One region of the Sinomonas sp. T428B genome, then DNA from elsewhere that is predicted to be linked to it. Evidence: riboswitches for the same ligand, from Rfam matches in the RefSeq annotation. Region 1 holds a riboswitch; the other holds the start of a gene.
The links. A riboswitch is a leader RNA that binds a small molecule or an ion and turns the genes downstream of it on or off. The one in region 1 is predicted to bind glycine.

Region 1 (15,377 bases):
TGCAGCCCGAGCGCGTCGGCGGCCCGCTGGATGTTGCAGAAGTCGTTCAGGGCCGCCGCTGAGGCGAACGTCGCAGTGTTGATCGAGTTGTAGACGCCCTCCCGCACGGTCAGCGGCCGGTACCAGCCCTCATCGTTGTTCCGCAGGTCCGGGGCCGTCCCGAGGCTCACCGTGGTGTCGTCGAACGCCCCCGTGACGCGCTTGCAGGTGGTCTTCCAGGGGTGGTTGAGCGGGTAGCGGCGCTGCGCCGCGTTGACCATCTGGTCGGTCGGCTTGCCCTCGTTGAGCCACGCCGTGAGCGTTACCGGCTTCATCGCCGAGCCGGGCTGGAAGCCGCCGGCGCCGCCGAGGTCGTTGCCGTTGGCGTCGGTCCGGTCCACGTTGAAGTTGTAGCTCGTGACGAAGTCCAGGCCCTGGCCCTCGAGCATGCGGGTGTTCTGCGCCATCGCGAGTACCCTGCCGGTCCCCGGCTGGACGGTGACAAGCGAGGCGCCCCACCTGTCCGGGTTCGCGCCCGCCGTCGCGTCCACCCGCGCCTGGGCGGGACCCTGGAGCCGCGGGTCGAGCGTCGTCGTGATGACGAGGCCGCTGCGCTGGACCGTCTGGACGCGATCCTCGGGGGTGGCCCCGTAGGCCGGATCGTTGAGGATCTGGTGCAGGACGTACTCGCAGAAGTACTGGGCCTGGACCGCGTAGGCGCAGCCCTGCCGGGACGGGTTGAGCTTCAGCTCGAGCGGGCTCGCGACGGCCTCGTCGTGCTCGGTCTGGGTGATGTAGCCGTGCTCGAGCATGGCGTCCAGCACGAGGTTGCGCCGCTCGAGGGCGGCGTCGGGCCGGTCCGTGGGGCTGTACACCGAGGGCCCGTTGACGATGCCCGCGAGGAGGGCGGCCTGGGGCAGAGTCAGATCCTTGGCATCGACCGAGAAGAAGTACTGGCTCGCCGCCTGGATCCCGTAGGCGTGCGTGCTGAAGAAGACGATGTTGAGGTACCCCTCGAGGATCTGGTCCTTCGAGTAGCGCTTTTCGAGGGCGATCGCGAGCTTCATCTCGCGCAGCTTGTCGCCCAGGCTCTTCTGGCCGCCGAGCGCGACCGCCGCGCCCTCGCTCCGGGCGAACGCGTTCTCCTTGAGCACGTTGGCCACGTACTGCTGGGTGAGGGTCGATGCCCCCTGCCGGTCGCCCTGGACGTTGGCGATGACGGCGCGGACGATGCCCGCGGGATCGACGCCGCCGTGCTCGTGGAACCTGTAGTCCTCGATCGCGATCACGGCGTCCTTGGCGTGCTTCGAGATCTGGTCGAGGGTCACGGGCGTCCGGTTCTGGGTGAAGACGGTGCCGATGAGGGAGCCGTCCACGGCGAGGACCTTTGTCACGAGGGCCGGCGGCGTCACCTCGAGCTCGGTGGGGAGGCTGTCGAAGAACTCTGCGGAGCTGTAGGTGGCGCCCCACGTCGCGACCATGACCGGAGCAGTGAGGCCCGCGGCGAGAATCCCCGCCACCGCGCTGATGGCGAGGAACGCGAAGAGCCGGCGGAAGACTCCGCCCGCAGCATGGACGACGCGGCCCATGACCACATTGTAGGGAGGCTGGCCACATAGCACAGGGGGTGCGCGGGCGGGTCGGGGTGAGCCGATGGCGTCCGGACGACGGCGGGTTCCCACCCGCCGTCGTCCGGGCGCCTGGGACCGCTACGCGCCCTCGTCGTTGAGCCGCCGCAGGTACTCGTCGAGGTCGTACGGGCTGGCCGGCGGCCGTGTGGCCGGTCCCTCGGATGGCGGTGCGGCGGCGCCGTGGCCCTCCGCATTGGGGCGATCCATGCGCCGGGAAGCCCCGGGCGTCCGGTAGTGCCGGTCCTCGAAGGCCTGCTGCCGCTGGCGCCTCGCGAACGCGACCGTGGCGATGCCCACGGCCACGAGGATGAACGGGACGCCTGCGATACGGCCGACCGCGAGGAACTCGAGGCACAGCAGCACGATGACGAGCCACTTCGTGGCGGCAGCGGCCCAGTTGGCGGCCGCGGCATTGCGGCCCACACGCCAGAGGGGAGCCGGGTCGGCCCCGACGGCGCCCAGCACGCGCTCGGCCTGCCCGATCGTGAGCCCTCTGAGGCTCGGCGTCATGCCGGTCTCGCGCCACACCGCGCGGCGCACGTACGCGACCTGAAGGGGGAGCGCGGGCGGGGTGCCGTCGGGGGCCAGGAGCGCGCGCCACGCGCTGGTCGTTTCGCGGCTCACGACGCCGAGGCCCTCCTTGCGCACCCGGGCCGGGCGGCCCGTCGACGGCGGGGGAGGGGGAGTTGCCGAGGCAGGGCGGCCGCGAGCACCGGTGCCGCGGTAGCTGCTTCCGTGCCGCAGGCGCCGAACCCGGTAGTGGACATGTCCCACGGGGGCCTCCTCTGGCTCTCTCCATTGTAGGAGCGGCAGGCCTCGTCGAGCTCTTGACCGAGGATGTCCGGACTCGGCCCGGCGTCGCGCTACTCGAACCGGCTCGGGTCCCCGGCCCCGCGCCGGGTGATCTCCGCGGCGCCCGAGGAGAAGTCGACGACGGTCGTCGGCTCGGAACCCGTCTCGCCGTCGTCGATCACGGCGTCCACCACGTTGTCGAGGCGCTCCTTGATCTCCCAGCCGTCGGTGAGCGGCTCGTCCTCGTCCGGCAGGAGGAGGGTCGAGGAGAGGAGGGGCTCGCCGAGCTCGGCCAGGAGGGCCCGGACGACGGCGTGGTCGGGGATGCGCACCCCGACGGTCTTCTTCTTCGGGTGCAGCATGCGCTTGGGGACCTCGCGCGTGGCCGGGAGGATGAACGTGTAGGGGCCCGGCGTCACGGACTTGATCACTCGGAACACGTCGTTGGGCATGTCGACGAGCTGGCCGAGCTGCGCGAACTCCCGGCAGACGAGCGTGAAGTGGTGCTTGTCGTCGAGCCGGCGGATCTGGCGGATCCGCTCCAGCGCCTCGCGGTTGCCCATGACGGCGCCGAGCGCGTAGCACGAGTCGGTCGGGTATGCGACGAGGCCGCCGTCGCGCAGGATCTGCACGGCCTGGCTGATGGCCCGCGGCTGCGGGTCGACCGGGTGGACGTCGAAGAATCTCGCCATGCGCGTCAGCCTACGCCTGTGCGGGGGCGTGGAAGGGCGGAAAGGGCCGAAAGGCCGCGGAAGAGCGCGGAAGGCGGGCCGGATTCGGCCCCGCCCGGCGGGGCAGCGCGAGAAATGTCGGAGCCCGTCCGTAGCCTCGTTGCATGAGCACAGCAGCAGTGATGACACGTGAAGCTTCCGGCCGGCACCGGGCACGGCGGGCCAGCCTGGCCGTCGTCGAGGACACCTGCCTCGACTGCGGTTCGGCGCTCGCGGTGTTCGAGGAGAACCGGTGCGCGGGCTGCGCGGACCTGGCCCTGCACACGGAGTGCCGCGACTGCGGCAGCGTCCTGAGGGATGCCGATCTCGATGCCGGCGCGTGCGCCGACTGCCTCGCGTGAGCCGCCGCGCGTGAAGCACGGCAGATTCACCGTCCCTCGTCTGGCGAGGGAGGGCTCCGCAGCATGATGGGAGCCCATCACGCGGCCTGCGGCGCAGCAGCCTGGGTCGCGGTGACCACCCATGTCCACTTCGATCTCTCCGGCGCCACCGTGCCCCTCGGGCTCGGACCGGCCGCCATCGACCTCGGCTGGCCGCTCATCGAGGCCACGCCCGTCGGCGTTGTCGTCGGCGCGCTCGTCACCGCGGGCGCTGCCCTGCTGCCCGACGCCGACCACCGGAGCGCGACGATCGCCCAGTCCCTCCCGCCCGTCTCGAGCACGCTCTGCCGGGTCGTCGGAGCCGTCTCGGGCGGGCACCGCAACGGCACGCACTCCCTCCTCGGGGTTGCGGCGTTCGTAGGGCTCGCGTGGCTCGCGGGCCAGTGGACCATCGAGACCCCAGAATGGGGGACGGTCTACGTCGGGGCAGGGCTCGTTTCCCTCCTGCTCGTCTCCTTCGCGGCGAAGGTCCTCGGTGTTCTCCCCGACGGCGTGCAGAAGCTGCCGTGGATCCTGTCCGCGCCGCTCGCGCTGTTCATCGCGCTGTACGCGCCCGAGGAGCAGGACTGGTTCCCCCTCGCCGTCGGGCTCGGTGCCGCGGTGCACATCGCCGGCGACATGCTCACGACGGGCGGGTGCAACCTCCTGTGGCCGCTCAGGCTCCGCCGGCCGAAGGCCCTGCACAAGGTGCCCGTGATCCGGTGGATGTGGCGCAGGGGTGGCCACCTGTCCGTCCCCGTCCTGGGGGACGCCGGCTCGTGGCGGGAGTGGCTCGTCCTCGTCCCCGTGGGCCTCTACGCCCTCGCGGGCGTGGGGGCGGCGCTGTTCGCGCTGGGCAAGGCCGGCGCCGTGGCCCTCGCCCTGAGCTGGGGGATCGGGGCCGGATGACGAGGGCGCCGGGCGGGATGTCGCCGGGGATGGTGCACAGTAGGACGGTGAGCATTGAGCCTGGCCCCACTGTGAACCGCCCCTCCGCCCCGGCTGCCCCGGCACCCGCCGCCCCTGCTGCGGGCGCCACGATCGCCGAGCCGTCGCTGCCCAGCGCTGAGGAGACCGCCGCCGCGATCGCCCGGAGGATCGCCACTGAGCTGGGGGTGCAGGCCTGGCAGGTTCGGGCCGCCGTCGAGCTCCTCGACGGCGGGGCGACCGTGCCCTTCGTCGCCCGGTACCGCAAGGAGGCCACGGGGACGCTCGACGACGCCCAGCTCCGCGAGCTCGAGGAGCGGCTGCGCTACCTGCGGGAGCTCGAGGACCGCCGCCGGGCCGTCCTGACCTCGATTGCCGAGCAGGGCGCGCTCACGAGAGCCCTCCAGGAGTCCGTGCTCGCGACAGCGACGAAGGGCGAGCTCGAGGACCTCTACCTCCCCTACCGGTCCAAGCGGCGCACCCGTGCCCAGATCGCCCGCGAGGCAGGCCTCGAGCCGCTCGCCGACGCGATCCTTGCCGACCCGTCCCAGGACCCCGAGGCCCTCGCCGCGGCCTACCTCAACCCCGAGCACGGGATCGAGGGTGCCGCCGAGGCACTCGCCGGCGCCCGCGCGATCCTCACCGAGCGAGCCGGCCAGGACGCCGCGCTCGTGTCGGAGCTGCGCGAGCGGCTCTTCTCCGGGGGCCGGCTGCGCTCCGCCGCCAAGCCCGGCGCTGCCGAGGGCTCCGCCGCCCCGGGCCAGCGGCAGGGCACGGACGCGGCCGGGAAGTATGACGGCTTCGCCGACTGGGTCCAGCCCGTCGCGTCCGTGCCCGGCCACCGGGTCCTGGCCCTCCTGCGCGGCGAGCGCGAGGGCGCCCTGTCCCTCGAGATTGCCGAGGCGGATCCTCGCGACGAGGCCGGCCTGGCCGACGCCCGCGCCGGGTACGAGAATGCGGTGGCCCGCGCCCTTGGGGTGCGGGGCGGGGCCGGGGCGCCTGCCGGGAAGTGGCTCGCCCAGACCGTGCGGGTCGCGTGGCAGGGCCGGCTCCTGGCCAAGCTCGAGGCCGATCTGCGCGCCCGGCTCTTCGACGCCGCCGAGGAGGAAGCCGTGCGGGTCTTCGCGGCCAACCTGCGGGACGTCCTCCTTGCCGCACCCGCGGGGAACCGCGCCGTCCTCGGCCTCGACCCGGGCCTGCGCACGGGCGTCAAGGTCGCCGTCGTAGACCCGACCGGGAAGGTAGTGGACACAGCGACGGTGTACCCGCACGCGCCGGCCAAGAAGTGGGACGAGTCGCTCGCGACCCTCGAGGCCCTCGCCAGGCGGCACGGGGTGGACCTCATCGCCGTCGGCAACGGCACCGCGAGCCGCGAGACCGACCGGCTCGCGGGCGAGCTGCTCACGCGCCTCGGGAAGCCGCGCAACGCCAAGGTCATCGTGTCCGAGGCCGGCGCCTCGGTCTACTCCGCCTCCGCGTTGGCCTCCGCCGAGCTGCCCGACCTCGACGTCTCGCTCCGCGGTGCAGTCTCCATCGCGCGGCGTCTCCAGGACCCGCTCGCGGAGCTCGTCAAGATCGACCCGAAGTCCATCGGGGTGGGCCAGTACCAGCACGACGTCACGCCGGCGAAGCTCGAGCGCAGCCTCGGCGCTGTCGTCGAGGACTGCGTCAACGCCGTCGGCGTGGACGTCAACACGGCCTCGCCCGCCCTGCTCGCCCGAGTGGCGGGCGTGGGCCCGACGCTGAGCCGCAACATCGTCGAGTACCGGGACGCCAACGGCGCCTTCGCCACGCGCGCGGAGCTCAAGAAGGTCCCGCGGCTCGGTGCGAAGGCCTTCGAGCAGTGCGCCGGCTTCCTGCGGATCACCGGCGGGAAGCAGCCGCTCGACGCTTCGGCCGTGCACCCTGAGGCCTACGGGCTCGCCGAGCGCATCCTCGCCGCGGCCGGCGGCTCCAAGGAGCGCGTGGCCACCCTGGATCCCGCGCAGTTCGTCGACGGGCAATTCGGCCTGCCGACGGTCCGGGACGTCATGGCGGAACTCGTCCGCCCCGGCCGCGACCCCCGGCCCGAGTTCGTCACGGCCTCGCTGGCCGAGGGCGTCGAGACGATCTCCGACCTCCGGCCGGGGATGGTGCTCGAGGGCACCGTCTCCAACGTCGCGGCCTTCGGCGCGTTCGTCGACCTCGGCGTGCACCAGGACGGGCTCGTCCACGTCTCGGCGATGAGCAGCAAGTTCGTTTCGGATCCGCGCGAGGTCGTCACGTCGGGGCAGGTCGTCAAGGTCAAGGTGCTCGACGTCGACGTCGCACGCAAGCGGATCTCCCTCACGCTGCGCCTTGACGACGAGGCGAATGACCGGGAGGGTGGCCGCTCCGGGGGCAAGGGCGGCCGCGGCGGCGGCCAGGGACAGCGAGGCCAGGGGTCACGCGGCGAAGGGCAGCGGGGCCGGGGCGGGTCGGACAGCCCGGGACAGAGGGGACAGGGGCAGAACGGCCAGGGACAGGGCGGCCAGGGACAGCGAGGCCAGCGGGGCCAGGGGCCGCGGGGAGGCCAGCCGCAGGGCGGCGGGGCCGACACCGCTCTGGCCGACGCGCTGAGGCGGGCGGGCCTCGCCCGCTGACGGGCGGTCGCTGTGCAGGGATCGGTGCTGCGCGGGGACCGGGACATGCAGGGATGGGTGCTGCGCGGGGATCGGTAGGGTGGGCGGGGTGAACGAGCCCCTCCTCCTGACCGGGTCCCGCGTCGTGCTGCGCGACTGGACGCACGACGACGTCGAGGCCTACCGCCGCTGGATCGTCCCTCCCGCCCCCGGCACGGGCAGCGGGGGAGTGCATGAATGGCAGCTCTATGACGGCCCCTTCTACTCGAGATGGTCGGCCGAGGGCGCCAACGGCTGGTGCGACGGACTCCAGCGCCGGGTGCGCTACCGTGACTGGCCGGAGCCGCGGGAGGCGCTCGCCGTCGCCGATGCCGCCACCGGGGAGTTCGTCGGCCAGGTCTCCTGGTACTGGGAGGAGAAGCCCGGCGAGGGGGACGCCGAGGGCACCGCGCTGCTCCCGTGGCGGCGGATGGGGCTCGTCATCTTCGACCCGGCCCACTGGTCCGGGGGCTACGGGACCGAGGCCCTCGCCCTGTGGACCGACTACCTCTTCCGCGCCACCGACAGCGGCCGGCTGGACTACGCGACCTGGAGCGGCAACGCCGGCATGCTCCGCATCGGCGAGAAGCTCGGCTTCACCGAGGAGGCCAGGTTCCGGCAGGCGCGCAAGGTCCGCGGCCAGCTGTACGACGCCGTCGTGTGCGGCGTCTTGCGCTCGGAGTGGGAGAAACGGCCGGGCTGGCACGGGCGCCCGGGTTCTTGACGCCCAGTGAGGCCGGATGGCCCGTGAACGGCCGTGACTGATCCAGTCATCTCGGCATGGCACAATATGCGGCGGTGTCAGCTCAAACACGATCGCGCGCAGGAGCCGCCGGAGGACCAGCCAGGTCCCGGCGGGCCCTCCGCGAACCGTCCCGCTTCTCCCCCCGGACCCTGGCCGCCGCGGCGGCGGGCGCGCTCCTGGCCGCGGCCGCCATCGTGGGCCTGGCCGCCGCGCCACTCGTGGTCCTCTCCGTCGCGGCGGTGGTCCTGTGCGCCGCCCTCATCCGGAGGCCGTCGGGGCGCCGGTCCGAACCCGCCGTCTTCATCCCGACCGTCGTCGTGTGGGGCGCCGTCGTCGCCCTCCTCCTCGCCCTCGGCGCCGCCTCTCTGCAGGGCGTCCTCGGCGCGTGGACCGCTGCGCTGAGCGGCCTCGTCGCGCACGAGCGGGGGTTTGCCCCCGGCCCAGGGGGCACGGCGGCGGGATCGTTACCCACGCCGTCCTCGGCGCCGTCCAGGGTGTCGCCGTCCTCCATCCCGGCGGCTCCCTCCTCGCCGGTCCCGACAGCGACGCACACAGCTACCCCGACAGCCTCCACGACGCCGTCGGCGCCCGCCGCGGCCCCTACGACGCCGGCGGCCACCGTGCCGTCCGCTGCGGCGCCGGCCCCTGCCCCGGCCGCCTCCGCCGCCCCCGCTCCGTCCCCGTCGCCGACCCCTGTCCAGGAGTGCCGTCCGGAGGAGGAGCAGGGGCTTGGCAGTCTCCTCGGGGGCCTGCCCGGGACCTCGCCCGACGGCAAGTCCTGCTCCTGACCCCCTCTCGCGCGAGTGTGTCCGAATTCACGTCGAGGACAGGCCGTCGGGCCTCCTGGGCGGCCTCAGAATTGAGGGGGTTCCCATCCGGAGTGGGGCCCAGAGCGAGTGGAGCGATGTTCGAGTTCAACCTTCAGACTGCCGTGTTCTTCGGCACCGTGGCCCTGGGTGGGCTGCTGTTCGTCCTGGCCATCCTGGCCCTTGTCGGCGCGACCATGCTGCTCGGCGCGATCCGCGGCGTGCACCGGTCCACAGACGCCGCGACCGAGCGCCTGATGAAGCGCTCGCAGGCCGCGCGCTAGGCGCGGCCGGCACGAACGGCAGGGCCCGGAGATCCCCCGCGGATCGACGGGCCCTGCCGCGTAGGGTGCGTGCGGTGCGGTACGCCGCCCTGGGGACGGTCGTCATTTGCTGATATGAGCCTGTGCATAGCAGAATTGGAAGGCAGCACAACTGAATAAGCCTCTGATCTGCGGCGGGAGAGTCCTGCGAGCATGAGCGAGCAGGCGCCGTAGGAGCAACACCTCCCCAGGAATCTCTCAGGCACCCGTACCGCCGCGGCAAGGCAACTCTGGAAAGATGCCCAGCGATGCTGGGCTCACCGACGGTGCAAGCCGGCGTCGCAAGTGCAGAACGTCAGCGGAATCTCTCAGGTCCGATACAGAGCGGGGAGGAGCCTGTTAAATCGCCGAACCCTCGGGTCGGCCAGATTGATGGAGTTCCCCGTGACGGACCTTTCAGCCCCCGCAGCCTTCGTCGAGCGCCATATCGGCGCGCGGCGCGACGCGGACATCAAGCACATGCTCGACACGGTCGGCTTCGACAGCGCCGATGCACTGGCAGCCACCGCCGTCCCGGACAGCATCAAGCAGGACAAGCCGCTCGTCCTCTCCCGCGCCCTGAGCGAGACCGAGGCCCTCGCCGCCCTCCGCCGCCTCGCGGCCAAGAACAAGCCCCGCATCCAGATGATCGGGCAGGGCTACTACGACACCGTGACCCCGCCGGTGATCCGCCGCAACATTGTCGAGGACCCGGCCTGGTACACGGCCTACACCCCCTACCAGCCCGAGATCTCCCAGGGCCGGCTCGAGGCCCTGCTGAACTTCCAGACGGCGGTCGAGGACCTCACGGGCCTTCCGATCGCCAACGCATCCCTGCTCGACGAGGCCACGGCCGTGGCCGAGGCCGTGCTGCTCATGCGCCGGGCGAACAAGGACAAGAGGGCCGCCGGCGGCAAGACGGTCCTGGATGCCGACCTGTTCCCGCAGTCGATCGCGATCGTGAAGGGCCGCGCGGAGGCGCTCGGCTTCGAGGTCGAGGTCGCGGACCTTTCGAAGGGCCTGCCCGACGGCCCGATCAACGGCGTCGTGCTCCAGCAGCCCGGCGCGTCCGGCCGCGTCGCCGACGCGACGGCCCTCATCGCCGAGGCCAAGGAGCGCGGGGCGATGGTCGCCGTCGCCGCCGACCTCCTCGCGCTGACGCTCATCAAGTCCCCGGGCGAGCAGGGCGCGGACATCGCCGTCGGCTCCGCGCAGCGCTTCGGCGTCCCGCTGTTCTACGGCGGCCCGCATGCGGCGTTCATGGCCGTGCACGCTGGCCTCGAGCGCCAGCTCCCGGGCCGCCTCGTGGGCGTGTCGAAGGACGACGCCGGCGCCCCCGCCTACCGCCTCGCGCTCCAGACCCGCGAGCAGCACATCCGCCGCGAGAAGGCGACCTCGAACATCTGCACCGCGCAGGCGCTCCTGGCGATCGTCGCCTCGATGTACGCCGTCTACCACGGCCCCGAGGGCCTCAAGGCGATCGCGCAAACCACGCACGCGCACGCCCGCTCGCTCGCCGCGGCCCTCGAGGGCGCCGGCGTCGAGATCGCGCACCGCAGCTTTTTCGACACCGTCACCGCTCACGTCCCGGGCCGCGCCGCGGCGCTCGTCGCCGCGGCCGAGAAGCAGGGCGTGAACCTGCGCCTCGTCGACGCGGACACCGTGGGGATCTCGTGCGACGAGACGACGACGGCGGAGATCGTCGCGACCGTCGCCGGTGTCTTCGGCGCGGGCGCGGCGGGCGACGGCGTCGACACCGCCGGGTCCGCGGGTGCGGGCTTCGCGATCGAGGCAGCCGCGCACCGCTCGAGCCCGTACCTCACGCACCCGGTGTTCCACACCCACCGGTCCGAGACCCAGATGCTGCGCTACCTGCGCCGCCTCTCGGACCGCGACCTCGCGCTCGACCGAACGATGATCCCGCTCGGCTCCTGCACGATGAAGCTCAACGCGACCGTCGAGATGGAGGCCATCACGTGGCCCGAGTTCGCCGGCATCCACCCCTTCGCCCCGGACTCCCAGACCGAGGGCTGGCGCGAGCTCATCGCCGACCTCGAGGCGGACCTCGCCACGATCACCGGCTACGACCAGGTCTCGATCCAGCCCAACGCCGGCTCGCAGGGCGAGCTCGCGGGCCTGCTCGCAATCCGCGGATACCACCACTCGCGCGGCGAGGCCCAGCGCGACGTGTGCCTCATCCCCGCCTCGGCCCACGGCACGAACGCCGCCTCGGCCGTCCTGGCCGGGATGAAGGTCGTCGTCGTGGCCACGGCCGCGGACGGCACGATCGACCACACGGACCTCTACGCCAAGATCGAGGCGAACGGGGACCGGCTCGCGGCGATCATGATCACCTACCCGTCCACGCACGGCGTCTACGACGCCGACGTGCGCGAGGTCTGCGACGCCGTGCACGCCGCGGGCGGCCAGGTGTACATCGACGGCGCGAACATGAACGCGCTCGTCGGCCTGGCCCAGCCCGGCCGGTTCGGCGGCGACGTCTCGCACCTGAACCTGCACAAGACCTTCTGCATCCCGCACGGCGGAGGCGGCCCCGGCGTCGGCCCCGTCGCGGCGCGCGCGCACCTGGCCCCGTTCATGCCGGGCAACGCGGCGGACTGGCAGGGCGGTGGCGATGTCCCGATCTCGGCCTCGCGCTTCGGCTCCGCCGGCGTGCTGCCGATCTCGTGGGCCTATGTCAAGCTCATGGGCGGGGAGGGCCTGACCGAGGCCACGAAGTCCGCGCTGCTCGCGGCGAACTACATCGCCAAGCGGCTCGACGAGCACTTCCCCGTCCTCTACACGGGCGAGGGCGGGCTCGTCGCGCACGAGTGCATCCTCGACCTGCGCCAGCTCACGGCCAAGACGGGGGTCACCGCCGAGGACGTGGCCAAGCGCCTCATCGACTTCGGCTTCCACGCCCCGACCCTGGCCTTCCCGGTGGCCGGCACGCTCATGGTCGAGCCGACCGAGTCCGAGGACCTCGGCGAGATCGACCGGTTCATCGAGGCGATGATCGCGATCCGCGCCGAGATCGACCAGGTCGCCGCGGGCGACTTCGCCCTCGCGGACTCTCCGCTGCGCCGCGCCCCGCACACGGCCGCCGCCGTCGTGACCAGCGAGTGGGAGCGCCCCTACACCCGGGAGCAGGCCGCTTTCCCCGGCCGCACCCGCACCCAGGACAAGTACTTCGCCCCCGTCGGCCGCATCGACGGCGCCGGCGGAGACCGCAACCTTGTGTGCGCGTGCCCGCCGCTCGAGTCCTTCGAGAACTGACGCCCCCGCACGTCGCCGGGCGGGGCCGCGTCCTCGACGCGGCCCCGCCGGCGGGCCACTGACACGCCACCTCCCAGGAGACTCCCATGACTGAGACCACCACCGCGCCGGCCGCTGCAGAGCAGCGCACGGCGCTCTACGACGAGCACGCTGCCCTCGGGGCGTCCTTCACCGACTTCGGCGGCTGGCAGATGCCGCTCAAGTACGGCTCCGAGCTCGCCGAGCACCGCGCCGTCCGTGCCACGGCCGGCCTCTTCGACCTCTCCCACATGGGCGAGGTCTGGGCCACGGGCCCCGACGCGGCCGCCTTCCTCGACTACGCCCTCGTGGGCAAGCTGTCCGCGATCGCGGTGGGCAAGGCCAAGTACTCGCTCATCTGCGCCGAGGACGGCGGGATCATCGACGACCTCATCGTCTACCGCGTCGCCGAGGACGACTTCCTCGTCGTCCCCAACGCGGGCAACGCCGCGACCGTCGCCGCAGAGCTCGACGCTCGCCTCGCGGCGTTCGGGGATGCCCGCGGCGGGGCGGCGGTGACGCTGCGCGACGCCTCCGCGGAGACGTCCCTCATCGCGGTGCAGGGCCCGAACGCCCAGGCGATCGTGCTCGCCGTCGTGCACCCCGACGACGCTGCCGCGGTGACCGGCCTGAAGTACTACGCCGCCGTCGAGCTCGAGGCTGCCGGCATCCCAGTACTCCTCGCCCGCACCGGCTACACCGGAGAGGACGGCTTCGAGCTGTTCGTGCCCAACGCCCGTGCCGTCGAGCTGTGGAAGGCCCTCGCGGCCGCGGGCGAGGGCCACGGGCTCGTCCCCTGCGGGCTCGCCTCGCGCGACTCGCTGCGCCTCGAGGCGGGCATGCCGCTGTACGGCAACGAGCTCTCCCGGGCGGGCACGCCGTTCGCCGCGGGCCTCGGCGGCGTCGTCGCGCTCAAGAGCAAGGAGGGCGACTTCGTGGGCCGCGCCGCGCTGCAGGCGGCGAAGGACGACGGCGAGGGCGCCACGAGCGGCCAGCGGCTCGTGGGCCTCCGCGGCCTCGGGCGACGCGCCGCGCGCTCGCACTACCCAGTCCTCAAGGACGGCGTGCAGGTCGGCGAGGTCACCTCGGGCCAGCCGAGCCCGACCCTCGGCTACCCGGTCGCGCTCGCCTATGTCGACGTCGAGCACGCCGCCCCGGGCACCCGCCTCGATGCGGACCTGCGCGGCAAGGCCGAGCCCTTCGAGGTCGTCGAGCTGCCGTTCTACCAGCGCCAGAAGTAGCCCCAGCCGTTCCCGCGACGAAAGAAGGAAGCCCTGACATGAGCAAGGTCCAGACCGGTCTCCGGTACTCCGAAGAGCACGAGTGGCTCGACACGACCGCCTCGCCGGCCAAGATCGGCGTGTCCCAGGTGGCCGCCGACGCCCTCGGCGACGTCGTCTACCTCGACCTGCCCGAGGTCGGCAGCGAGGTCACCGCCGGCTCGACGTGCGGCGAGATCGAGTCCACGAAGAGCGTCTCCGACCTCTACTCCCCGGTGTCCGGCACCGTCGTGGAGATCAACCAGGAGGCCATCGACAACCCCGCCCTGGTCAACGAGGACCCGTACGGCGCCGGCTGGCTCTTCACGGTCGAGGTCTCCGAGGAGGGCCCGCTGCTCTCCGCCGAGGAGTACGCGTCCAAGAACGGGGGCGAGCTGTGAGCGCCGCTGCCGTCAGGCAGAACACAGCCCCTGTCTTCGAGCAGGTCCGCTCGGCGTCCCTCGACGCCGACCTCGCCGCCTTCGACCCGGAGATCGCCGCGAGCATCAACGCCGAGGCCGCCCGCCAGCGCGGGGGCCTCGAGATGATCGCCTCGGAGAACCACACGGCCGTGGCCGTCATGCAGGCCCAGGGCTCCGTGCTGACGAACAAGTACGCCGAGGGCTACCCGGGCAAGCGCTACTACGGCGGCTGCGAGCACGTCGACGTCATCGAGCAGCTCGCGATCGACCGGGTCAAGGCGCTCTTCGGCGCCGAGTACGCGAACGTCCAGCCGCACTCGGGCGCCCAGGCGAACGCCTCGGTCATGCATGCGCTCATCAAGCCCGGCGACACGATCATGGGCCTGAACCTGGCCCACGGCGGGCACCTCACGCACGGGATGAAGATCAACTTCTCCGGCAAGCTGTACAACGTCATCCCGTACCAGGTCCGCGAGGAGGACCACCGGATCGACATGGCCGAGGTCGAGCGCCTCGCGCAGGAGCACAGGCCGCAGCTCATCGTGGCCGGCTGGTCCGCGTACGCGCGCCAGCTCGACTTCGCCGAGTTCCGGCGCATCGCCGACTCCGTCGGGGCGTACCTCATGGTGGACATGGCCCACTTCGCGGGTCTCGTCGCCGCGGGCCTGCACCCCTCGCCGGTCCCGCACGCGCACGTGACGACGTCGACGACGCACAAGACCCTTGCGGGCCCGCGCGGCGGCATCATCCTGACCAACGACGCCGAGATCGCCAAGAAGGTCAACTCGGCCGTGTTCCCCGGCCAGCAGGGCGGGCCGCTCGAGCACGTCATCGCGGGCAAGGCCGTCGCGTTCAAGATCGCCGCCTCGGACGAGTTCCGCGAGCGGATGGAGCGCGTCCTCGCAGGCGCGAAGATCATCGCCGAGCGGCTCACGGCCGAGGATGTCAAGGCCGCCGGCATCGGCGTCGTCTCGGGCGGCACTGACGTGCACCTGGTCCTCGTGGACCTGCGCCACGCGGACCTCGACGGGCAGCAGGCCGAGGACCGGCTCGCGGCGATCGAGATCACGGTCAACCGCAACGCGGTCCCGTTCGACCCGCGGCCGCCGATGGTCACCTCGGGCCTGCGCATCGGCACCCCGGCCCTGGCCACACGCGGCTTCGGCGAGGCCGCCTTCCGCGAGGTCGCGGACATCATCGCCCGGGCCCTCATCGCGGGCCCGGACGAGGACCTCTCCGGCCTCAAGGCCCGCGTCGAGGCACTCGCCGCGGCGCACCCGCTCTACCCGGGCGTGGCGGACCTCGCCTAGCACCGGGCCGCGCGCGCCCCGCACCCCGGCCCACCGGCCGGTCCGGGGCGCGCGCACCTCCACCATCTTTCGAGGAAGGAGTGGTCGACATGGCAGTCGGCGTCTTCGAGCTCTTCTCCGTGGGCATCGGCCCCTCCAGCTCCCACACCGTCGGCCCCATGCGCGCTGGGGCGGTCTTCGC
Region 2 (15,377 bases), 180 kb from region 1:
AAGCCCAAGGACCTGAGCGTCCATCACGGCCACCGCGTGGTCTCCTGGAAGGAGCTCCGCTCGAAGTTCCCCGACGAGGAGCCGGCAGCCGAGGACCGCCCCCGCATGTGGCGCCACCTCCGCCACCGAGCCGTGATCATCCTGCTGGCCCTCATCGTGGTGGCCGCGGCGGGGACGGCCCTGGCCGTCATCACCGGCCTCATCCGCCTGCCAGACGCGGCCGAGGCCCCGAGCCTCGCGCCCTGCCCCACGGGCACCTACGACTACCTCCCGCCCGAGCAGGTCAGCGTCAACGTGCTCAACGCGGCCGGGCGGGAGGGGCTCGCGCGGGAGGTCGCCGATCAGCTCATCGAGCGGAAGTTCGCCGTGGGGAACGTGGGCAACGAGCGCTACTTGACCGAGGCGACCGCCGTGATCCGGGGCGGCTTCGCGGGGGAGCCTGCGGCCTTCACCCTCCAGCGCAACGTCCCCGGAAGCGTCTTCGTTCGGGACGAGCGCGGCGACGCGAGCGTGGACCTCATCCTCGGGCCCGGCTACGAGGCCCTCGCGGACCCGGGACTCGTCGACCAGACGCCGGGCACGATCTCCTGCACCGCCCCGACCCATACGGCAACGAAACCCGTGCGCTGAGCCGGATCCGGCCCTGCCCGCGCTCAGCGGCGCACGGGCCTGCCCTCGGCATCGAAGCGCGCGCCCACGCCGAGCTGGATGAAGCGCACGGTGGCCGCCGTGCGGCGCTCGGCATCGTCGTCGTCCGCCGCGCCATCCTCGCCGCGCCCGCGGTCCGCGCTCGCGGTGAGCGAGCCGTGGACGAGGCGGACGAGCTCCTCGACGTCCGCCTGCGGCAGGTAGCCCTCGGCCATCGCGTCGAGCAGGATCTGCGTCAGCAGGGCGTTGAGCTCGCCGACGTGGTCGCCGAGCTTGGCGAAGGACGACGGCGAGAGCACCGCCCGCATCGCCGGCCCCGGGGGGAGGTGGCGGCGGGAGAGGTCCTCGACCTGGGCCCGGATGTAGACGGCGAGCCGGTCGATCGGGTTCTCGAGGCTGCTGAGCTCGGCCTTGAGGTCGGCGAGGAAGCGGCCCGTCTCGTCGAGTGCGTACCCGATGAGGAGCTCCTCCATGTCCGCGTAGTAGTTGTAGACGGCGGTGCGCCCGACGCCAGCCTGACGGGCGACGTCGGTCATGGTCAGGCCGGGGAGTCCGCGCGTGAAGAGCAGCTCGCCGAAGGCGTCCAGGATCCGGCGCTGCGTGAGCGCGCGCTGTGCTGCATTGGACTCGGCCTGTATGCGGGGCATGTTCACATTTTATGTCGGTGTGTCAGTAAACACCCGTCATGGCGCCGCATGTCGCCGTGACGGCATACGTCAAGGGCGGATCCTTTGACACTGCTGGGGCGTCCGAGACACTGAACGGATGCGGCCGCCGCGGCCGCTAGCACAACTGAAGACGCCGATGATCCGGGGCGGGAGAGTCCCGCCGGCGCGGCCAGCGGGTGCCGTAGGAGCAAATCCTCCCCAGGAATCTCTCAGGCCCGCGTACCGCCGCGGTGAGGCACCTCTGGAAAGCAGCCCACCAGGGCTCACCGACGGTGCAAGCGGACGCCAGCAGGTCCGCGGAAACTCCGTCCCGACCGAGGGCGTCGTCGCGAAGGTCGCGGCCGCCGTCCCCGAGCTCGGCCCTCACGGTCGCGTGCCTGCCGCACCATGGGATCGAGCCGACCTCGGACACATCGCTCCGCCTCGCCGACCTCGGCTACCGGGTGGTTCCGCACCTCGCCGCCCGCAGCATCGGCGAGCGCCCCCGCCTCGCCCGGATGATCGCGGACTTCGAGGCCGCGGGAATCACCGAGGTGTTCGCCATCGGCGTCGCCGGCTATCCCGAGGGGCACCCCGACCGCACGGGCGCCGAGCTCCTCGACGCGCTCCTGGCCAAGCAGCACCTCGCCTCGAGCGTCGTCACCCAGATGTGCTTCTCCGCCGCCGCGATCACGGACTAGGTGGCGCTCCTTCGCGGTGAAGGCGTGGACCTGCCCGTGTGGGCGGGCGTGGCGGGCCGTGTGCCACGGGCGCGGCTCGTCGCGCTCGCGGCCAAGATCGGCGTCGGCCAGTCGCTGACGTTCCTCAGCCGCAAGGGGCCCCTGGCCCGCCGGCTCCTGAGCGGCGGGACCTACTCGCCGGAGGGGCTCGTGGCGGAGCTCGAGGCGGCACGCGCGGAGCTTGCGGGGATCCACCTCTTCACGTTCAACAGCATCGGCTGAGGAGGCCGCAGGCCGCGATCTACCTCGCGGTGTGTCCCGTGGCTACGCTGGGCACGTGCTCCAGCTCAGGGCGACTGGATTGATCATCGCGCTGGCCGCCGCGGGCCTCACGTCATGTGCCGGCCAGCCATCCGCCCCGCCATGCTTCCCGCCGGAGTACACCGTGACGCCGGACAGGGCCGCCGCGGGGCAGCGCGTGACGGTATCGGCCCCCGACGCGACGTGCGACCCCCGCTACGGCGGCGGCGCGCGGATCGAGGTCACCTTGGTCGACGCCCAGGGTCGGACCCTCGTGCGGGAGCTCGCCCCCATGCGCGACGCCGGCGGGTTCCGCCTCGAGGTCGTCGTTCCCGCGGGTGCGGTGCCGGGTCCCGGCCACGTGTCGGCATACCCGTACGGCCTCGACTGGTGCGACGACACGGGGAGGAACAACCGCGTCGGGCGGGCGGCGGGCACGATGGCGGGGCGGCCCGGCGCCGTCGTCCTGGCCTCGTGTGCGGCCCGGGAGGTGCCGCTCACGATCCTGCCGTGAGCGGCTCCGACCCCGAAAACGCGGGATGGCGTTGAGGTCCGTACCCGAAAGGGTCAGGCCTGGCTGCTGAAGGCGGCGTCGAAGGATTGGCCGCTCGGGGCGAAGTCGAACTTCTTGAGCGCCGCCAGGGCTTCGGGGGCGCCGACGAGGCGGTCCATGCCCGCGTCCTCCCATTCGACCGAGATCGGGCCGTCGTAGCCGATCGCGGTCAGGGCGCGGAAGCAGTCCTCCCACGGCACGTCGCCGCGGCCGGCGGAGACGAAGTCCCAGCCGCGGTGCGGATCGCCCCAGGGCAGGTGCGAGGAGAGGATCCCGGCCCGGCCGTTGCCCATCCGCATGCGCGTGTCCTTGCAGTCCACGTGGTAGATCCGGTCTGCGAAGTCGGTGATGAATGCGACCGGGTCCAGGCCCTGCCACACCATGTGCGAGGGGTCCCAGTTCAGGCCGAACGCCTCGCGGTGCCCGATGGCCTCGAGGGCCCGCTGGGTGGACCAGTAGTCATAGGCGATCTCCGAGGGGTGGACCTCGTGCGCGAAGCGCACGCCGCACTCGTCGAAGACGTCCAGGATCGGGTTCCACCGGTCGGCGAAGTCCTGGAAGCCGGCCTCGATGACGTCCGCGCCGACGGGCGGGAACATGGCGATGTACCGCCAGATGCTCGAGCCCGTGAAGCCCACGACCGTCTTCACGCCGAGGGCCTTGGCCAGGCGGGCGGTGTTCTTGAGGTCCTCGGCGGCGCGCTGGCGCACGCCCTCGGGGTCGCCGTCGCCCCACACAGCCGAGCCGACGATCGCCTTGTGGCGGAAGTCGATCGGGTCGTCGCACACAGCCTGGCCCTTGAGGTGGTTGGAGATCGCGAACAGCTTGAGGCCGTGCCGGGCGAGGATGCCGAGGCGCTCGGCGACGTAGGCGCCGTCGTCCCAGCGGGAGGCATCAAGGTGCTCGCCGGAGACGGCGATCTCGAGGCCGTCGTAGCCCCAGCCAGCCGCGAGCTCGGCGACCTCCTCGAGCTTGAGGTCGGCCCACTGGCCAGTGAACAGGGTGAACGGGCGGGTCATGATGCTCCTCTCGGGCGGGGTGGGCTCGGGTGGGTGGGCGGCGGGTCAGACCTGCACCGCTGCGGACTTGGCGGCGGCGGACTCCTCGATCGCGGCCAGAACCCGCTGGACCTGCAGGCCCTCCTCGAAGGAGGGGCTCAGGGGCGAGCCGTCGCGGATGGCGGCGAGGAAGTCCCGCGCCTGGTGCGTGAAGGTGTGCTCCCAGCCGATCATGTGGCCCGGCGGCCACCACGCTCCTGCATACGGGTGGCTGGGCTCGGTCACGACGATCCGGCGGAACCCGGCCTCCTCGGCGGGGGCGGTCGCGTCGAGGAACTCGAGCTCGCCGAGGCGCTCGAGATCGAACGCGAGCGCCCCGGCGGAGCCGTAGACCTCGATCCGCAGCGAGTTCTTCCGCCCGGTGGCGACGCGGGAGGCCTCGACCGAGGCGACCGCGCCCGAGGCGAGGGACAGCGTGGCCCACGCGGCGTCGTCGACCGTCACGGCTTCTGCACCGCCTGGCCCTGGCCGCTGGCCCACAAAGGTGTGAAGGCGCCCGGACGCCTCCGTGACGGTGTCCCCCGTGAGGAACTGGACCTGGTCGATCGCGTGCGAGGCGATGTCCCCGAGCGCCCCCGACCCGGCGGTCTCCTTCCGGAGGCGCCACGTCATGGGCGCCGTCGCGTCCGCGAGCCAGTCCTGAAGGTACGACGCGCGGACCTCGCGGACGGTGCCGAGCCGGCCCTCGGCGATGAGCCGCTTCGCGTAGGCCAAGGCGGGCACGCGGCGGTAGTTGAACCCGACCATCGAGACCACGCCGCGCTCCCGGGCCGCCTGCGCGGCGGCGACCATGCGCTCGGACTCCTCGATCGTGTTCGCGAGCGGCTTCTCCACGAGCACGTGCTTGCCCGCCTCGAGTGCCGCGATGGCGATCTCGGCGTGCAGCCAGCCCGGCGCGCAGATGTCCACGATGTGCACGTCGTCCCGGGCGATCACCTCGCGCCAGTTCGTGGCCGACTCGGCCCAGCCGTAGCGGGCCGCGGCCCCGGCGACCTCGTCGGCGTTGCGGCCCACGAGGACCCTCTGCTCCACCGTCGGGACGTCGAAGAAGGCGGAGACGTTCCGCCACGCGTGCGAGTGCGCCTTGCCCATGAACGCGTAGCCGACGGCCGCGACACCCAGCGGCCGGACCTCGGGCCGGGCCGCGCTCACGCGCGCACCCCGCCGAGCGTGGCTTCCGTCGGCGCCCAGTCCTCGGGCAGGGGCGGGGACGGCGGCGCGCTGCTGGCGACCTCGGTGAAGGCGCCGGAGTCGACGGACTCGGAGATCGAGACCATCGCATCGAGGACGTGGTAGGCGAGCTGGCCCGTCGCGCGGTGCGGGGTCCCCCTGCGGATCGAGCGTGCCATGTCGAGCACGCCCATGCCGCGGCCGTCGGCCGGCCCGGTGGCGCGGATGGAGGTCCACTCGGTCTCCCCGGTGCGGCAGATCTGCAGCTCGCCCGTGAAGTAGTTCGGGTCCGGGAGCGAGAGGGTGGCCTCGGTGCCCGTGATCTCGACGAAGCCCATGCGCATGCGGGGCGACTCGAAGCTGAAGATGCTGTGCGAGGAGGCGCCGCCCTCGAACTGGGCGAGCGTGCTCACGTGGGTGGGGACCTCGACCTCGAAGGACTCGCCTGCCTTGGGGCCGGTGCCGATGACGCGCGTGGCCTTGGCCGTGGACCCGAGCGCCGCGACGCGGCGGATGCTGCCGAACGTCTGGACCAGGGCCGTGAGGTAGTAGGGGCCCATGTCGAAGAGCGGGCCCGCGCCGCGCTGGAACAGGAACGAGGGGTTGGGGTGCCAGGACTCGGGGCCCGGGGTCTGGAAGACCGTCTGGGCCGTGAGGGGCACGCCGATGTCGCCACGCTCGATCACCCGGCGGGCCGTCTGGAGCCCGGCCCCGAGGAAGGTGTCCGGCGCGCAGCCGAGCCGCAGCCCGGCGTCGTCTGCCTCCCTCAGCAGCCCGAGCCCGCTCTCGCGGTCGAGGGAGAACGGCTTCTCGCTCCACACGTGCTTGCCGGCGCGCACCGCCGCGGTGGCGACCTCGACGTGGGCGGCGGGGATGGTGAGGTTGACGATGATCTCGACGTCCGGGTGCGAGAGGGCGAGCTCGGGGGCGCCGTGCTCGGCGATGCCGTACTCCGCTGCGCGCGCCGCGGCCGCCTCGGGAAAGAGGTCCGCGACGACGTGGACTTGGAGGTCCGGGAAGCGCGTGAGGTTGTCGAGGTACTGCTTGCTGATGTTTCCGGCGCCGATGACGGCGACGCCGACGGGGCCGCGGCTCATCGGGCACCCGCCTGGAGGTAGCGCAGCGAGGCCTCGACGCCCTCGAAGATGTCCCCCGCGTAGGAATCGAACTCGACGACTCCGACCTCGAGGGCCTCGGCCGCGTCGAGGACGGCACAGAGGTCCATGGCGCCCTGGCCGGCCGGCAGCTGCGCCGACGTGTCGGTGGAGATGGGGCCGTCCTTGAGGTGGAGGGCGATGACGCGCTGGCCGAGCCGGCGCACGAGCGCGGCCGGGTCCTGCCCGCCGACCGCGGCCCAGTAGGCGTCCACCTCGAGGACTACCTCGGGATCGAGGAGCGAGGCGAAGTACTCGAGGGCCGTCGTGCCCTCGATCGTGGACTCGAGCTCCCACGCGTGGTTGTGGTACCCGACGCGGAGGCCGTGCTCCGCGGCCTCCTTCGCCGCGGCATTGAGCCGCTCGGCCGTGCCGCGGATCGTCTCGGCGTCCTGCCAGTGCTCCGCGGGGATGTAGGGATCGATCACGGTGCCGATGCCGAGCTTGACCGCGGCGGCGAAGACCGCGTCCTGGTCCGTGCTGAGCAGGGGCGCGTGGGCCGTGGGCGCGGACAGCCCGTGCTCGGCGAAGCCGGCCGCGAGCTCGTCGGTGCGGGCCACGAAGTCGTACGGCTCGACCTGCGTGTACCCGATCTGCGCGAGCCGGCCGAGGGTGCCTTGGAGGTCCGCGGCCACGGCGTCGCGGACCGTGTAGAGCTGGACGGAGTAGCTGGTCACAGATGTCCCTTCGTCAGGAGATTCTCCCGGCGGCCTGCCATGGCCCGCGCCGGCGTGATGCTGCTCACCAGACTAGGACCCCTTTTGTCGATGGACAAGCAAAAGTTGATTCTGGACGATCAGAAGTGCCCCGTGGGACACTGGGGCGCATGCCGAACCACGACGACGCCGCGCGCGACGCCGCCGAGCTGAGCCCGGCGGAGAGGGTCTTCGCGGCGCGGGCGGGTGACCTCTTCCAGCTCCTGCGGGACGGCCGGCCGTGGACGAGGGCGGAGCTCGCGGGCACGACGGGGCTCGCCCGCTCGACGGTCGCGGGACGCGTGGACCTGCTCATGCACACTGGCTTCGTCGTCTCCGTCGGCGAGGCGCTCTCGAGCGGCGGCCGCCCGCCGTCGCGCTTCGCCTTCCACCGGCAGGCCCGGACCATCCTCGCGGCCGACGTCGGCGCGAGCCACGTGCGCGTGGCCCTCACCGACCTCGGCGGGACGGTCCTCGCCGAGGAGCGCGCGCAGAGGCCCGTCGCGGACGGCCCCGAGGCCGTCCTCGGGCATGTCGTCGAGACGGGAACGCGCCTCATGGCCGACGCCGGCTGGCCCCGCACCCGGCTCGCGGGCGTCGGGATCGGCCTGCCCGGGCCCGTCGAGCACTCGACCGGACGGCCGGTCAAGCCGCCGATCATGCCCGGCTGGGACGGCTTCGACGTCGTCGGCTTCGTGCAGGACTCCTTCGCCGTCCCCGTCCTCGTGGACAACGACGTGAACATCATGGCGCTCGGCGAGCGGGCCGGCTTCTGGCCCGACGTCGACGACCTCCTCTTCGTCAAGGTGGCCACAGGCATCGGCTCGGGCATCATCTCGAGCGGGCAGCTCCAGCGCGGCGCCGACGGGACGGCGGGCGACCTCGGCCACGTGCGCGTGGCGAGGGGCGACGGCGTGGTGTGCCAATGCGGGAACATCGGATGCCTCGAGGCGGTCGCCTCGGGGACGGCGGTGGCCCGGGCCCTCACTGCCCAGGGCGTCGCCGCCGCGAGCGGCGCCGACGTCGTCGCGCTCGCCGCCGACGGGAGCCTGCCCGCTGTCCAGGCCCTGCGCCAGGCCGGGCGGGACATCGGCGAGGTCCTCGCGACGTGTGTGAACCTGCTCAATCCGGCCGTGATCGTGATCGGAGGCTCGATGGCCGCGGCGGGGGAGCACGTCATGGCGGGCGTGCGTGAGGTCGTCTACCACCGCTCGCCGCCGCTCGCGACGACGAACCTGCGCGTCGTCCTCTCCCGGGCGGGCGAGCGCGCCGCCGTCATGGGCGCGAGCCAGCTCGTGGCCCAGCACGTCCTCTCCCCGGCGGGCATCGAGGCCGCCCTTGCCGGCAGTTCAGGCGCCTCCGTCGGCGCCGGCTGATTCGGCGCGGCTCGGCGCGTAGGGCCGGCACGACGGGGTAAGAGGCGCCTGAGTCGCACGACACGGAATCAGAGGCCATGCGCCGAACACTGCCGACCAGTGCCGATCAAGGAGGAACCATGCGCGCGCTCGAACAGTATGCGGACCTGCTCAGGGGGGAAGGTCCGTGGTGCACGATCCACGCTGATGTCAGCACTGGCACCGTGGACAGCCTCGAGGCCACGGACGTCCTCGGGGACAACGTCGCGAAGGCGCTCGCCGACGCGGGCGCGGACAAGGCGAGCACGACGGCGGCCGGGCGGCTCACGTGGGCTGCCAAGGGGATGCCCGCCCCGGTCTCGCGCTTCGTCGTCATCGGCGGCGGCGAGGTCGTGGTCAACGAGGTCCTTCCCGGGGCGCCGCCCACGGGGACTCTCGTCGACGTCGGGCCGATCCCCGACCTCATGCCGCTCGCCGTGCACCTGGGCGGGGACCTCGTCTACCTCGTGGTCGAGGCCGAGCGGGCAGACGCCGAGATCCGCCGCCACCGGGCCTCGGAGGGGGGCGCCCTCGACGTCCAGGAGCTGCACGGAACGACCGAGAACCTCACGAAGGTGCCCTCCGGCGGGTGGTCCCAGGGCCGGTACCAGCACCGCACCGAGGAGATCTGGCGGCGCAACGGGGCCGACGTCGCGCGTGAGGTCGACGCACTCGTCGCCGACGGCAGCGTGGCCCTCGTGGTCCTCGCGGGAGACGAGCGGGCGCAGGAGAAGATCCGCGACGCCCTCGGCGAGCGGGCCCGCAGCCTCCTGCGCACCGTGGACATGAACTCCGCCGCGCCCGGCGCGGACCGCGAGCGGTTCCAGCATGAGGTCGGCCTGCTCGTCGCCGAGGCCGCGGCCAGGCGGCAGGCCCGGGTCCTCGAGCGGACGGCCGAGGGGAACGGTGCGCTCGGCGCCCGGGGCTGGGGCGAGACCGTCGCGGCGCTCCAGCAGGCGCGGGTCGACACGCTGTTCCTGGACCCCGACGGGGTCGCGGACCGCTCGCTGCTCGCGCTCGGGGCGCAGCCGTGGATCGCCCTGCACGAGGGCGAGAGCCTCAACGCTCCGATCCTCGGCCGGGCCCGGCCCGCCCCGGCGCTCCTGCGCGCGGCCGTGCTGACGGACGCGGACACGGTCCTCGTGCCGAAGGGCGTGCTCGGCACGGGGCACGGCGTCGGGGCGCTCCTGCGCTGGGAGTGATCCTGCGCTGGGAGTGATCTGCCGGGGGAGCCGGCCGGGCCCGTGACAGGCCCTTCACGCGGTGCGGCCGCCTGCGTACGCTCGTTGGCAGGGAGGTGATGCTGCATGAACGCAGTGCAAGGAGACCGCATCATTATCCACGGCCGGACCGTCGGCGCCGCCGACAGGCACGGCCAGATCATCGAGGTGAAAGGCGAGAACGGCGAACCGCCGTACCTCGTGAAGTTCGACGACGGGCACGAATCCGTCGTCTTCCCCGGCGGCGACTTCGCCGTCGAGAAGCCGCACTAGGCTTGAGGCCCGGCGCCGGCTCAGGCCAGGCGCCGGGCCTTGAGCACGGTGTCGGTCAGCACCGCCGTCTGCCCTTCGGGCCCTGTCGCGACACGGCCCTCGCTGCTGCCCGTCTCGACCGCCCACTCCGAGGGCCGCAGCCCGAGGGAGGCCGCGAGCTCCTGAGCCGAGGGCAGCCCGCCCTCCGGGGCGGGGTGGCGCGACCACGGCGGGAAGGCCCCGTGCCCGACGACGAACAGCAGGCCGCCCGGTGCGACGGCCCGTGTTGCCGCGAGCAGGATGTGCTCGCGCGGCAGCTCGACCGGAGAGTGCAGGAAGAGGGCCGCGACCAGGCTGTACTGCGCCTCCGGCTCCCACGTCGCGAGGTCGCGGTGGAGCCACGTCACGCGGTCCCCGACGCCCGCCTTTGCCGCGTGCTCGGCCGCTCGGCCCAGCGCGACGGGGGAGATGTCGACGCCGGTCACGCGCCACCCGCGGGATGCGAGCCAGATCGCGTCGGCCCCCTCGCCGCAGCCGAGGTCGATCGCAGTGCCGGGCGCGAGCATGCTGAGCTCGCGCACGAGCGCCGCGTTCGGCTTCCCGCTCCAGACCTGCTCGCGCTCGCGGTAGAAGCCGTCCCAGAACTCCGAGGGACGCGGGGTGGGGCCATGCGCAGGGTGCTCGTGATCGTCCATGCACGACTCCTATCGGGTCGGCCGATCCCGTGCAAGGCCCCGCGCGGGGGGACTAGCAGCCCTCGGGGCCGCAGGCCTGCCCGTCCAGTCCGGAGCCGCCGTCGTCCGCGGAGTCATGTGCGGCTCCGCCGCCAGCAGCGCCGACCATGACGAGCGGGTTGGCCTCGGCCCACGCCGTCTCGAGCGCCTGGGCGAAGAGCTCGGGGGACTGCGCCCCGGAGATCCCGTACCTGTTGTCCAGGACGAAGAACGGCACGCCCTGGATGCCGAGGGCCCGCGCGTGGGCGATGTCGGCGCGCACGGCGTCGGCGTGCTGGTGGGAGTCGAGGGCAGCCTCGACCTCGGCGGCGTCGAGCCCGGCGGCGGCGCCGATCCCGACGAGGACCTCCCGGCTGCCGATGTCGAGCCCGCGCTCGAAGTGGGCCGAGAGCAGCTCCTCCTTGACGGCGTCGGCCGTCGAGCCGGAGCCCCCCGCGGCGGCGTCGTGCTCCCGGGCGTGGTGGATGAGCTCGTGCCCAGCGAAGGAGTTGGCGACGACGATCCGCCCGAAGTCGTAGTCGAGGCCCTCGGCGGCGGCCACCCGGGTGACGTGGTCGAACATCTGCCGGACCTGCTCGGCCGCCAGGCCCTTGCGCTCGCTGAGGTAGTCCAGCTCCGTCCCGTCGTAGTGCTCGGGCAGGGAGGGGTCGAGCTGGTAGCTGTGCCACGTCACGGTGACCTGGTCGCGGTGCGGGAACCCGGCGAGGGCCTTCTCGAAGCGGCGCTTGCCGATGAAGCACCACGGGCAGGCGATGTCGGACCAGATGTCTACGTTCATGGAAGCTTCAAGTTCTTCCGGCCAGGGAAGTATTCCCGGCCCCGCACGTGCCGAGGGGCTGCCCCCGCGCAGCACCACTACGCGGGAGCAGCCCCTCGGCGTTCCTCCCCGTTGCCCTGCCCCCGTCCTTCGGGGTGCGTGTTGCGATTCCGCGCGCAGGGAATGGGAAAGCCTCTAGGCCGCGGCGAACTGCCGCTCGGGCAGGCCGGCCTCGAACTCGTCCTCCTTGCCCGCCGTCTCGCACAGGTAGCGAGCGTAGGCCGGCATCGTGAGGAAGGTCGGGAACTCGGCCCCCAGGGCGCACTCCTCGAAGAGCTCGCGGGCGTCGCGGAAGCGGTCGCCGTCGAAGCGCTCGAGCTTGGCGAACTCCTCGTCGAGGATCTCCTCGACCCAGTGCCGGGTCACGATCTCGCCCTGGTCCGTGATGGCCCGGGAGTAGATCCACTGCCAGATCTGCGAGCGGGAGATCTCTGCGGTCGCGGCGTCCTCCATGAGGTTGTGGATCGCGACGGCGCCGGAGCCGCGCAGCCAGGCTTCGATGTAGCGGATGCCGACCTCGATGTTGTTGCGGATGCCGGCCTCGGTGATCGTGCCCTCGCACGTGCTCAGGTCGATGAGCGCGCGGTCGTCGGCGACGACGTCCTCGCGCAGGCGGTCGATCTGGTTCGGCCGGTCGCCGAGGACGGCGTCGAACACCTCGCGCGCCACCGGCACGAGGTCCGGGTGGGCCACCCAGGAGCCGTCGAAGCCGTCGTTGGCCTCGCGCTGCTTGTCGGCGCGGACCCTCTCGAAGGCGATCGCGTTGACCTCGGGGTCCTTGCGGTTCGGCACGAAGGCGGCCATGCCGCCGATCGCCATCGCCCCGCGGCGGTGGCACGCGCGCACGAGCTGCTCGGTGTAGGCCCGCATGAACGGCTGGGTCATCGTGACCTGGCCGCGGTCCGGGGTCACGAAGCGCGGCCCGCGGGTGCGGAAGTTCTTGATGATCGAGAAGATGTAGTCCCAGCGGCCCGCGTTGAGCCCGGCCGCGTGGTCGCGCAGCTCGTAGAGGATCTCCTCCATCTCGAACGCGGCCGTGATGGTCTCGATGAGCACCGTCGCCCGGATCGTGCCCTGCGGGATGCCGAGCAGGTCCTGGGCGAGGATGAAGATGTCGTTCCAGAGGCGCGCCTCGAGGCGGTTCTCGATCTTCGGCAGGTAGAAGTAGGGGCCGTGGCCGAGCGCGAGGAGGCGCTTGGCGTTGTGGAAGAAGAACAGGCCGAAGTCCACGATGCCGCCCGCGACCGGCTTGCCGTCCACGAGCATGTTCTTCTCCGGCAGGTGCCAGCCGCGCGGGCGCACCACGATCGTGGGGCGCTCGGCGAACGGGCGGAGGCGGTACTCCTTGCCCTCGGGCGACGTGAAGTCGATCCGGTCCTCGAGCGCGTCGATGAGGTTGATTTGCCCGCGGACCACGTTGCGCCACGACGGCGTCTGGGAGTCTTCCATGTCCGCCAGCCAGACCTTCGCGCCCGAGTTGAGGGCGTTGATCGTCATCTTCCGGTCCACCGGGCCCGTGATCTCGACGCGGCGGTCCGTCAGGCCGGGCGCCGGCGGGGCGACGCGCCAGTTCGGGTCGTTGCGGATCTCCGCGGTCTCGGGAAGGAACCGCGGGTCGACGCCGCGGGCGATCTCCGCCCGGCGGGCGTGGCGGGCCTCGAGGAGCTCCTGGCGGCGCTCGGCCGTGGCCCGGTGCAGGCGGGCGATGAACTCGAGCGCGTCGGGGGTGAGGACCTCGTTCTGGCGCGCCATCGGCTGTGCGGTGAGCGTCACGCCGTTGATGCTGAAGGTGTCGGTGAAGCTGTTCATGGCGGGTCTCCTGGGTGAGTACGACGGCGGTGTGCAGCTCGCGCAAGCTGCACACCGGCGTCGTCGGCCTATGCCGAAACTGTGCTGTGCCGTAGCGGCTAGTGGAACTGGCCCTCTTCGGTGGATCCCACGAGGGCGAGGGTGCTGGCGTTCGGGTTCAGCGCCGTGGAGACCAGATCGAAGTAGCCGGTGCCCACTTCGCGCTGGTGCTTGGTTGCGGTGTAGCCGCGGTCTTCGGAGGCGAACTCGCGCTCCTGGAGGTCGACGTACGCGCTCATCCCGGTGCGGGCGTAGCCGTGGGCGAGGTCGAACATCGAGTAGTTGAGGGCGTGGAAGCCCGCGAGCGTGATGAACTGGAACTTGAAGCCCATCGCGCCCAGCTCGCGCTGGAACTTCGCGATCGTCGCGTCGTCGAGGTGCTTCTTCCAGTTGAACGACGGCGAGCAGTTGTAGGCGAGCATCTGGTCCGGGAACTCGGCCTTGACGGCCTCGGCGAACTTCCTGGCCAGCTCGAGGTCCGGGGTGCCCGTCTCCATCCAGATGAGGTCCGAGTACGGGGCGTAGGCCTTGGCGCGGGCGATGCAGGGCTCGACGCCGTTGCGGACCCGGTAGAAGCCCTCCGCCGTCCGCTCACCCGTGATGAACTCCCGGTCGCGCTCGTCCACGTCCGTCGTGATGAGGGTCGCGGCCTCGGCATCGGTGCGGGCGATGATGACGCTCGGCACGCCGGCGACGTCGGCGGCGAGCCGAGCAGCATTGAGGGTGCGGATGTGCTGCTGGGTCGGGATGAGCACCTTGCCGCCCAGGTGGCCGCACTTCTTCTCGGAGGCGAGCTGGTCCTCCCAGTGAACGCCCGCGGCGCCGGCCTGGATCATGGACTTCATGAGCTCGTAGGCGTTGAGCGGGCCGCCGAAGCCGGCCTCGGCATCGGCCACGATCGGGACGAGCCAGTCCTCGACGCTCTGCTTCCCCTCGGAGAACTCGATCTGGTCCGCGCGCTGGAGCGCGTTGTTGATCCGGCGCACCACGGCGGGCACGGAGTTCGCGGGGTAGAGCGACTGGTCGGGGTAGGTGTTGCCCGAGAGGTTGGCGTCCGCGGCGACCTGCCAGCCGGAGAGGTAGATGGCCTTGAGGCCGGCCTTGACCTGCTGGACGGCCTGGTTGCCGGTGAGGGCGCCGAGGGCGTTGATGTAGCCCTTGCCGTCGGCTCGGCCCTCGGTCACGGCCTTCCACAGCTTCTCCGCGCCGCGGCGGGCCAGCGTGTGCTCCTCGGGGACGCGGCCCCGCAGCTTGACGACGTCCTCGGCGGTGTAGTCACGGGTGATGCCGTCCCAGCGGGGGTCGGCGGACCACTCGAGCGCCAGGGCCTCGGCCTGCTGCTCGGGGGTCTGGTTCGGGGCCTCGAACGCTGCGGTCATGGCGGTCTCCTTCGACTCGTGGGTGCCAGTGGCTTCTTCGTGAGAACAACTTTTCCGCCTCTGCAAGCCGTGCAACAGGGAAATTTGCTGGAAAGAATTGCAGTTCTTCACGTATTCTCAAGAAATGCCTCGTCAAGCCTCCTGGGCCCAGCCAGCCCCAGCTGCCGCGCCCACGACCAACGATCTGGACGTCATCGCCCTGGGCCGCCGCGTGCGCCACCTGCGCAAGGCCGCGGGCCTGACACTGGACGAGCTCGGCGCCGCCGTCGGGGCCGCCGCGAGCCAGCTGAGCCTCATCGAGAACGGCAAGCGCGAGCCCAAGCTGAGCCTCCTGAACCAGCTCGCGGGCGCCCTCGGCGTCGGGGTCGACGCGCTCCTCGGCGCGGAGCCGCCGAGCCGGCGCGCGGCCCTCGAGATCGAGCTCGAGCGGTACCAGCGCAGCCCCCTGTACGAGAACCTCAACCTGCCCAAGATCCGCGTGTCCTCGCGGCTCCCGCTCGACGTGCTCGAGGCCCAGCTCGGGCTCCTGCGCGAGCTCGAGCGGAAGATGAACGAGCAGGTGGCCACGCCCGAGGAGGCCCGCCGGGCCAACGGCGAGCTGCGCCGCATGATGCGCGAGCGCGGGAACTACTTCCCCGAGTACGAGGCCGAGGCGCAGAAGGTCCTCGCGCAGGTCGGGTACACGTCGGGGCCGCTGAGCCAGCACGTCATCTCGGACATCGCGAGCCACCTCGGCTTCAGCCTCCACCATGTGGGCGACCTGCCGCACTCGACCCGGTCGGTGACCGACCTGAAGAACCGCAGGATTTACCTCACGCACAACCAGCG

Region 2: another riboswitch for glycine. It lies ahead of ACUYMY_RS03010 (hypothetical protein); the one in region 1 lies ahead of gcvP (aminomethyl-transferring glycine dehydrogenase).

Annotation. Positions count from the first base shown of each region.
Region 1 covers NZ_JBRAZR010000001.1:812,966-828,342, forward strand. The annotation lists gene ACUYMY_RS03840 (transglycosylase domain-containing protein) at 1-1,568, opposite strand, end outside; gene ACUYMY_RS03845 (hypothetical protein) at 1,689-2,384, opposite strand; gene ACUYMY_RS03850 (L-threonylcarbamoyladenylate synthase) at 2,474-3,094, opposite strand; gene ACUYMY_RS03855 (hypothetical protein) at 3,238-3,474, shown strand; gene ACUYMY_RS03860 (metal-dependent hydrolase) at 3,541-4,401, shown strand; gene ACUYMY_RS03865 (Tex family protein) at 4,533-7,040, shown strand; gene ACUYMY_RS03870 (GNAT family N-acetyltransferase) at 7,129-7,782, shown strand; gene ACUYMY_RS03875 (hypothetical protein) at 7,857-8,591, shown strand; gene ACUYMY_RS03880 (hypothetical protein) at 8,708-8,893, shown strand; glycine riboswitch at 9,058-9,156, shown strand; glycine riboswitch at 9,158-9,265, shown strand; gene gcvP (aminomethyl-transferring glycine dehydrogenase) at 9,305-12,187, shown strand; gene gcvT (glycine cleavage system aminomethyltransferase GcvT) at 12,274-13,446, shown strand; gene gcvH (glycine cleavage system protein GcvH) at 13,485-13,865, shown strand; gene glyA (serine hydroxymethyltransferase) at 13,862-15,196, shown strand; gene ACUYMY_RS03905 (L-serine ammonia-lyase) at 15,286-15,377, shown strand, end outside.
Region 2 covers NZ_JBRAZR010000001.1:634,723-650,099, forward strand. The annotation lists gene ACUYMY_RS03000 (LytR C-terminal domain-containing protein) at 1-630, shown strand, start outside; gene ACUYMY_RS03005 (TetR/AcrR family transcriptional regulator) at 654-1,295, opposite strand; glycine riboswitch at 1,454-1,551, shown strand; gene ACUYMY_RS03010 (hypothetical protein) at 1,760-1,996, shown strand; gene ACUYMY_RS03015 (hypothetical protein) at 2,021-2,257, shown strand; gene ACUYMY_RS03020 (hypothetical protein) at 2,313-2,789, shown strand; gene ACUYMY_RS03025 (sugar phosphate isomerase/epimerase family protein) at 2,843-3,847, opposite strand; gene ACUYMY_RS03030 (Gfo/Idh/MocA family protein) at 3,893-5,038, opposite strand; gene ACUYMY_RS03035 (Gfo/Idh/MocA family protein) at 5,035-6,153, opposite strand; gene ACUYMY_RS03040 (sugar phosphate isomerase/epimerase family protein) at 6,150-6,887, opposite strand; gene ACUYMY_RS03045 (ROK family transcriptional regulator) at 7,037-8,281, shown strand; gene ACUYMY_RS03050 (baeRF2 domain-containing protein) at 8,401-9,501, shown strand; gene ACUYMY_RS03055 (DUF1918 domain-containing protein) at 9,607-9,792, shown strand; gene ACUYMY_RS03060 (SAM-dependent methyltransferase) at 9,813-10,466, opposite strand; gene ACUYMY_RS03065 (DsbA family oxidoreductase) at 10,519-11,283, opposite strand; gene aceB (malate synthase A) at 11,458-13,131, opposite strand; gene aceA (isocitrate lyase) at 13,230-14,549, opposite strand; gene ACUYMY_RS03080 (helix-turn-helix domain-containing protein) at 14,647-15,377, shown strand, end outside.